DNA from 2 places in the Bacillus sp. SCT118 genome. Region 2 is predicted to be linked to the other one. Evidence: predicted binding sites of a transcription regulator. Region 2 holds the regulator's gene; the other holds the start of a gene.

Region 1 (4,427 bases), 790 kb from region 2:
GTTTATTTACCAGGGAGAAGAAATCGGCATGGTCAACAGCGATATGCCGCTGGAGATGTATGATGATCTTGAAATAAAGAATGCATATCGTGAACTAGTCGTCGAAAACAAAACGATGTCAGAAAAAGAGTTTGTCAAAGCCGTGATGATAAAAGGAAGGGATCATGCGAGAACACCTATGCAGTGGGATGCCGGAAAACATGCGGGATTCACAGCCGGAGACCCATGGATACCGGTAAATTCCCGCTATCAAGATATCAATGTGAAAGAGTCCTTGGAAGATCAAGATTCGATTTTCTTTTACTATCAGAAGCTCATTCAATTACGAAAGCAATATAAGATTATGATATATGGCGATTATCAGCTGTTGCAGGAGAATGATCCGCAGGTCTTTTCTTACCTCCGAGAATATCGAGGGGAAAAGCTTCTTGTCGTTGTGAATTTATCGGAAGAAAAGGCTCTGTTCGAAGCGCCTCCAGAACTGATTCATGAGCGTTGGAAAGTGCTGATTTCAAACTATCCGCAGGAGCGGGCTGACTTAAAGAGTATTAGCCTCAAACCTTATGAAGCTGTGATGGTCATTAGTATATGAAAGCGGTCATTTTTGATTTAGACGGAGTGATAACAGATACGGCTGAATATCATTTTCTCGCTTGGAAGCACATCGCAGAACAAATCAATATCCGCTTTGACAGAGACATGAATGAAAGGCTAAAAGGAATCAGCAGAGAAGAGTCACTTGAAAGCATATTGATTTCTGGCGGTGCGGAAACAAAGTATACAAATGCGGAGAAACAAGAACTTATGCATCAGAAAAATCACGATTATCAAACGTTGATCAGCAAATTGACGCCGGAAGATCTTTTACCGGGGATTGGCAGGCTCCTATGTCAATTGAAAAACGAAAATATAAAAATCGGGTTAGCATCTTCAAGTCGCAATGCCCCCGAGATTTTAAGACGATTGGCAATTATCGATGATTTTGATGCCATTGTTGATCCGACGGCTCTTGCGAAGGGGAAGCCTGATCCTGACATCTTTTTAACAGCTGCAGCGATGCTCGATGTTTCCCCTGCTGATTGCGCGGCAATAGAAGACGCAGAAGCAGGCATTTCTGCAATCAAATCTGCGGGGATGTTTGCGGTTGGTGTCGGTCAAGGACAGCCGATGCTTGGTGCTGATTTGGTTGTGAGGCAGACGAATGATTTGACGCTTGAGCTGTTACATGAGGAATGGGAGCAGTATAGAATAAAAAGTGTTTAAGGGAGTCAATTCCTTGAAATGAAAAAAACCTGCAAGAGACGCAGCTCTTGCAGGTTGTGTTATTACTTTTTGTCTTCTGTGTGAGTCAAAATTTTGTCAATCAGGCCGTATTCAAGCGCTTCTTCAGCAGACTTGAAGTTATCACGGTCTGTGTCGCGTTCGATCACTTCAAGCGGCTGGCCAGTACGTTCAGCAAGGACTTTGTTTAATTTGTCGCGAAGCAAGAGAATGCGTTTCGCGGCAATTTCAATTTCTGTCGCCTGACCTTGCGCACCGCCAAGTGGCTGGTGAATCATGACTTCACTGTTTGGAAGCGCATAGCGTTTGCCTTTTTCGCCGGCTGCAAGCAGGAACGCGCCCATTGACGCAGCCATACCGATACAAATTGTAGAAACCTTCGGCTTAATAAACTGCATGGTATCATAGATCGCCATACCGGCTGTAATAGAGCCGCCCGGGCTGTTGATGTAAAGAGAAATTTCTTTTTCAGGGTCTTCTGCTGCTAAGAATAAAAGCTGTGACACGATGGAGTTCGCAACGTTGTCATCAATCGCAGATCCAAGCATGATGATACGATCCTTTAATAGACGAGAATAAATGTCATACGCTCTTTCCCCGCGGTTCGTTTGTTCAATGACTGTAGGTATTAAATTCATAATGCTCCTCCTTCACCTTTTAGGTAAGTATGTAGTTACATGATACATTTTTGGTCAATAAAGGTCAAACAAAAAGCTGGCTTGATATGCAAAGTCGTCTCTTTTTCCCATTTTCCCCAAAAATACAGGGGTTCAAACCATCGTATGTCAGATTGCCAATTAAGATGCTTTGTCTATTTAAAAAACGGCCTCTCGAAATAGAGGGTTGTTATTTGAATGGAATTATCGTATAATTAGTTGTGCTGACGTTCTCATAACGCAGTCATTCTGCGCTCGTAGCTCAGTTGGATAGAGCGGTGGTTTCCGGTACCACGTCTGTCGGGGGTTCGAATCCCTCCGAGCGCGTCCAATAGAACAACAGGAAAGACAAGGGTTTGGCGATTTGCCGCTCTTGTCTTTTTTGTGTGAAGTAATGAAAAACTAAGGATTCTGTTTCCTGTATATATTATAGGAGTAAGAGCTTTCTGATGTGTCAAATATCTTCAGCAGATGTTATAGAGTGCGTACAATCCTAATGCCCTTGAGTGCTTATATAATTTTCGAAATCATTTTTTATACGAAAAAGAGGTTAGAGATCTATAAAAAAGGTTTAAATAAGTTTAATATGAAAAAATAAATACTATCCCTTACAAGTTTAACAGCTCACTTTTCGGCAGTGGCTATCAACTAGTAGGGGATTTTTTATGGCGCGAAAAGGACAACATTTTTACCACTATATGAAAGAAATTAACATGAAAGCCGTCAACTTGCATGTAGAAGGAACTAAAGCGCTGTAACGCGTTATCTGAAGAATAAGGGCTTCAGAGTTCAAACCAGCTCAAAAAATTGGGTAAAAAACGCCGTGGTATTTTGAAGAGCAACGGGGAAAGAATAAAAAGTCAGACAACCTTTTTATAGGATGCCCTAAGACAACGTTTAAAAGCGTTGAGGAAGAACGAGATTATCTAAAGGTACAGGTTGAATAACTAAAAAAACGTTATCCGATTACATGGCTGGCGGTATCGCCAAGGTGTCAAGATAAGGATACTAAAAATGGTGCAAGACTCAAAGGGTTCGAATGGCAAGGTATCAGAGAGATCAGTTGATTAAAGAACACATTATGGCGAATCACCATTCGCGCCCCTTCTATGACTATCCGAATTACTGTAGCTGTTAAAGAAAGAAGGCTTTTCCGTCAACCATAAGCGTGTTGACAGGTTGATGAAAGAGATGAACATCCATCGATCATTCGAAAAAAAGGGACGTTATTCTGGAAGAAAGGCATCGATTGTTCAATCAAACTGACTGAACCGAGAATTTTAAACCAATCGACCTAACCAGCTATATGTAACCGGTATTACCTATATTGTAGTGGACAGCTCCACTCTCTGATCAAGGATCCCAATACACAACAAAAACATATCATAAGCGATTCGAAACCGTTTGTTTGAAGGGCAGTCATTCTCGTAAGGGTAACGGTCTGGATAATGTATGCATCGAATTGTTTTTCTCACACCATACTTTTCTTCATGCCAAATTGAAATAGAGCTACACAAGAACATTAAAGATTATTCAGTTATATCAACGATTCCAGAAAAATTTAAACCAGTGTGCTCCGATAGAATACCGTAACACACTGGTTGCTTAGTTTTTTTATGCTGTCTACTTGACAGGGGTAAGACTAACTAACCTATCGGGTATCTTTTTTACGATTATTTTTATTTTTCGGTGCTATGTAGGTTGGGCCACAAACAAATCCTACAACCATAATAACGACTCCTACCCACCGGACAGCATAAAAATCAGTATCACGTAGGAAGACGAATGAAAATAAGGTAATGATCGTCCCAATAATCACTGCAACTGCCCAGATATTACTTGATTTCCTCATTTAAAAGCTCCTTTATAACTTAATGTTTCAGCTGAGTATTGCGATGTAAAATATAACATACTGTGGATTAAATGGAAAATCCTAAAGGTAATGAATTGATAGCACTATTTTTAACGAATAACAACTCTATTGAATTAATATCTGAATAAAAAAGTTCTTAATACCCATTTTTTTTTTTGAACTCTATTTACAATACAAAATCTAGTCAAAAAAACTTTACTTTAGTTTAATATTAAACGAATCGTAATAGAATGAATTCGTATAAATGAGGTCATTTTCACCTATAAAATAATATTTTCACATTAATTATAATAATTTGACATATTAAACTTTTATTCCTAATATTGGATTTGAATACAAATAAAAGGAGGAGTTTTGTGAAGCTTAAAAGATTTGTTATAGCTGTTACTATTGGAACTGGAATTCTGGGGTCTGTAATGTATTCGTCGGCTTCGGCAGCAACATTAGAAACAAAAAAAGTTGAACTGGAAAATGTCTCTCAGGAAGGCAAAGATGCTAATGCAGCAGGCATTGGGAACCTAGCTCAAAAAGCCTGGGTTTATGGGACTGAAGCTGCAAAGCATTATGGAGGCAAAGCTTTGAATATGTTTTTAGACAATGGAGGGTTAGGTATAGCT
Region 2 (4,427 bases):
GAGTATAATGAATCGTTTGAGACATTTCCTGCCCGCGCCCGATCAAACTTTCTACTTCTTTCTGAATTTTATCTGAACCGAGTCCAAGCGCTTGAAGAGCTTTAGCAGCAATGCCCTCTCCTTCTCTTACCAGTCCTAATAAAATATGCTCAGTGCCAATGTTATTATGACCTAACCGAAGTGCTTCTTCCTGTGCTAGCGCCAGTACTTTTTGAGCTCGTTCTGTAAATCTTCCAAACATCATATCGATTCATCCTCCTGTCTTTTCCCATTCATTTCTAAGTGAAGCCGTTCTCTGATGAGAGCCGCTCTTCGAATGTCCCTTTCGTTCGGACGCAAAGCGCCTCCCGAGTATTGCTGTAAAAACCCTGGCTGCGTCAAAATCATAAGTTCGTTAAGTATGTTGCTTGAAAGTCCTTTTATAATGCCTAGGTCTATGCCTAACCGAACATCTGAAAGGCACTTTGCAGTTTCTTTCGATTCTATCATCCGGCAATTAGACAAGACCCCATAAGACCGATATACCCGATCCTCAAGTTCGATTTTAGAAGTTTGATAAATCGCTTCTCGGGCAGATCGTTCTTGTTCAATCAACTGAGCAGCAACACTGTTAAGATCCTCTACAATATCCTGCTCTGACTTACCAAGCGTGATCTGATTTGAAATTTGAAAGATATTCCCTACTGCTTCGCTGCCTTCCCCATAAATTCCTCTAACAACTAAGCCTAATTGATTAATTGCCGGTATAATTCGATTTATTTGCCTAGTTAAAACCAGTGCCGGCAGATGCATCATGACCGAAGCCCTTAAACCTGTACCTACGTTTGTAGGACAGCTGGTTAAGTATCCTCTTTGCTCATTGAATGCATAATCAACTTTTTCTTCAATCCAGTCGTCGACCTGGTTTGCGGCTTTCATTGCTTCTAAAAGCTGAAATCCAGGGAAAAGACACTGAATTCTAATATGGTCCTCTTCATTTAGCATGACGCTTACTTCCTCATTTTCAGAAAGCAAACAGCCGCCAAAAGGAGACTCTGTCAGATTCGGGCTGATTAGATGTTTTTCAACAAGTACACGCTTCTCTAAAGGCTGTGCATCATTCATTCTAATCAAAACAAATTTGCCGATTCCGGGAATTTCTTGCTCTGAAAACTGATCTTCAAATTGCTGTATGATGGATGAGGCTTCTTCATTGGAATACCGCGTAGGGAACCGAATATGCTCAAAGTTCCTTGCTAAACGTATGCGGCTGCTGAGTACAATGTCACTTTCAGGTCCTTTCTGCTTCATCCAACTGCTTAGTGCGTCCTGAATAAAATGCTTTAGCGACATTACTCCTGTTCCTCCTCACTATCTGTACTTTTGAGTGATTGTTCTAATGAACGAATTTGATCTCTTACATGAGCTGCATTTTCAAATTCTTCTTGATGGATTAAGGATTCTAATTCCTTTTTTAGCATATCAATCTGCCGTCTGACATGAAGATTGCCGCCTATTCGTTTCGGTATCTTACCTGCATGCACAGTGTTTCCGCTGTGCACTTTACGTAGGATTGGTGTAATGTTGCTATGAAATGTTTTGTAACATTCAGAACATCCAAAACGGCCAATTTTTCTGAATTGCTGAAAAGTCATTCCGCATTTCGGACAAGCAGATATTTGCTCCGAGTGACTGAACATTTGAGTTCCTGCATTTTGAAATGAAGAATCCATGTTCAGTAAACCCGAAAGTAAATTATGAATAGAGAAACCCTGATTTGCACTTATACCATATGAATCACTATTTTCTTTGGCACATTGTTCACAAATATGAACTTCTATTTTTTCTCCGTTAACAACCTTTGTAAAGTGAAAAGTGGCTGGTCTCTCGTGGCACTCTTGACAAATCAATCTTTTCACCCGCTTATTTTAATTTTAAAGAAGTCAGCATTGCCTTCATCATTCTCGCTCTTAATTCATCACGTTCAGGCAAGTCAATGTGTAAAACTGAGCGGTCCATTACGCTGACCATCATTTTTGCTTCTCTTTCTGAAATTACCTTGTCTTCTAATAGCCTTAAAATAATGTCATCAGAGGCTGCTTGAGACAAATGGGTATTAATTTGAGAAATAATATTATTGATCAGGACAACTTCATTGTTCATTTTAATTTTAATGATTCTGATGTAACCGCCGCCCCCGCGTTTGCTCTCAACAATATATCCTCTTTCGCTTGTAAATCTGGTGTTGATGACATAATTTATTTGGGAAGGAACGCATTGAAATTTATCTGCAATTTCACTTCGTTTAATCTCTAAAATTTCCTTGCCATTTTGATCTAACACTCGTTTTAAATATTGTTCAATGATGTCAGAAATATTATGTCCCACTCAACCCCCTCCTTTACTGACTTTGACTATATTTGACTTTAATCTTACTATAAGCCGTTTCTCGAGAATTTTCAACTTTCTCGCTCTATCCTTTATTATTTCCATTTTCCCGGTCCACAAAACCTGATTGCTGATTTAAAATTCGGTATAAAGTTATTATATTATACAGTTAAGTGGAATTTTATGATACCAATAAACCAAAATACAAAAAACCCAGCTCAATGAGCTGGGTTTAAGCTTGCTTGGCGGCGTCCTACTCTCACAGGGGGAAACCCCCGACTACCATCGGCGCTGAAGAGCTTAACTTCCGTGTTCGGTATGGGAACGGGTGTGACCTCTTCGCTATCGCCACCAAACAAATTGAGAGTGTTCTCTCAAAACTAGATAACAGGTGTGACATCATTCAAAAATATGGTTAAGTCCTCGATCGATTAGTATCTGTCAGCTCCATGTGTCGCCACACTTCCACCTCAGACCTATCAACCTGATCATCTTTCAGGGATCTTACTTCCTTGCGGAATGGGAAATCTCATCTTGAGGGGGGCTTCATGCTTAGATGCTTTCAGCACTTATCCCGTCCGCACATAGCTACCCAGCGATGCCCTTGGCAGAACAACTGGTACACCAGCGGTGCGTCCATCCCGGTCCTCTCGTACTAAGGACAGCTCCTCTCAAATTTCCTGCGCCCGCGACGGATAGGGACCGAACTGTCTCACGACGTTCTGAACCCAGCTCGCGTACCGCTTTAATGGGCGAACAGCCCAACCCTTGGGACCGACTACAGCCCCAGGATGCGATGAGCCGACATCGAGGTGCCAAACCTCCCCGTCGATGTGGACTCTTGGGGGAGATAAGCCTGTTATCCCCGGGGTAGCTTTTATCCGTTGAGCGATGGCCCTTCCATGCGGAACCACCGGATCACTAAGCCCGACTTTCGTCCCTGCTCGACTTGTAGGTCTCGCAGTCAAGCTCCCTTGTGCCTTTACACTCTGCGAATGATTTCCAACCATTCTGAGGGAACCTTTGGGCGCCTCCGTTACCTTTTAGGAGGCGACCGCCCCAGTCAAACTGCCCACCTGACACTGTCTCCCCGCCCGATAAGGGCGGCGGGTTAGAAGGTCAATACAGCCAGGGTAGTATCCCACCGATGCCTCCACCGAAGCTGGCGCTCCGGTTTCCAAGGCTCCTACCTATCCTGTACAAGCTGTACCAACATTCAATATCAGGCTGCAGTAAAGCTCCACGGGGTCTTTCCGTCCTGTCGCGGGTAACCTGCATCTTCACAGGTACTATAATTTCACCGAGTCTCTCGTTGAGACAGTGCCCAGATCGTTGCGCCTTTCGTGCGGGTCGGAACTTACCCGACAAGGAATTTCGCTACCTTAGGACCGTTATAGTTACGGCCGCCGTTTACTGGGGCTTCAATTCGCACCTTCGCTTACGCTAAGCGCTCCTCTTAACCTTCCAGCACCGGGCAGGCGTCAGCCCCTATACTTCGCCTTACGGCTTCGCAGAGACCTGTGTTTTTGCTAAACAGTCGCCTGGGCCTATTCACTGCGGCTCTCTCGGGCTTGCACCCTAACAGAGCACCCCTTCTCCCGAAGTTACGGGGTCATTTTGCCGAGTTCCTTAACGAGAGTTCTCTCGATCACCTTAGGATTCTCTCCTCGCCTACCTGTGTCGGTTTGCGGTACGGGCACCTCTCACCTCGCTAGAGGCTTTTCTTGGCAGTGTGGAATCAGGAACTTCGCTACTATATTTCGCTCGCCATCACAGCTCAGCCTTATGGGAAACGGATTTGCCTATTTCCCAGCCTAACTGCTTGGACGCGGATATCCAATACCGCGCTTACCCTATCCTCCTGCGTCCCCCCATTGCTCAAATGGTGAGGAGGTGGTACAGGAATATCAACCTGTTGTCCATCGCCTACGCCTTTCGGCCTCGGCTTAGGTCCCGACTAACCCTGAGCGGACGAGCCTTCCTCAGGAAACCTTAGGCATTCGGTGGAGGGGATTCTCACCCCTCTTTCGCTACTCATACCGGCATTCTCACTTCTAAGC

Evidence for each region. Region 2 encodes CtsR, which represses protease genes until heat stress. Its sites were predicted from a motif close to ATGGTCAATAAAGGTCAAACA; they were not measured.
Region 1: a site for CtsR is predicted at 1,970-1,990, ahead of clpP (ATP-dependent Clp endopeptidase proteolytic subunit ClpP). Genes of this name have one in related genera too.

Annotation. Positions count from the first base shown of each region.
Region 1 covers NZ_CP191225.1:692,916-697,342, forward strand. Annotated here, with positions in the region: gene malL (oligo-1,6-glucosidase) at 1-592, shown strand, start outside; gene pgmB (beta-phosphoglucomutase) at 589-1,263, shown strand; gene clpP (ATP-dependent Clp endopeptidase proteolytic subunit ClpP) at 1,326-1,919, opposite strand; tRNA gene ACQVGT_RS03450 (tRNA-Arg) at 2,189-2,264, shown strand; gene ACQVGT_RS03455 (IS3 family transposase) at 3,069-3,203, shown strand; gene ACQVGT_RS03460 (hypothetical protein) at 4,167-4,427, shown strand, end outside.
Region 2 covers NZ_CP191225.1:3,930,567-3,934,993, forward strand. Annotated here, with positions in the region: gene clpC (ATP-dependent protease ATP-binding subunit ClpC) at 1-244, opposite strand, end outside; gene mcsB (protein-arginine kinase McsB) at 241-1,332, opposite strand; gene mcsA (protein-arginine kinase activator protein McsA) at 1,332-1,889, opposite strand; gene ctsR (transcriptional regulator CtsR) at 1,903-2,367, opposite strand; rRNA gene rrf (5S ribosomal RNA) at 2,608-2,723, opposite strand; rRNA gene ACQVGT_RS20185 (23S ribosomal RNA) at 2,779-4,427, opposite strand, start outside.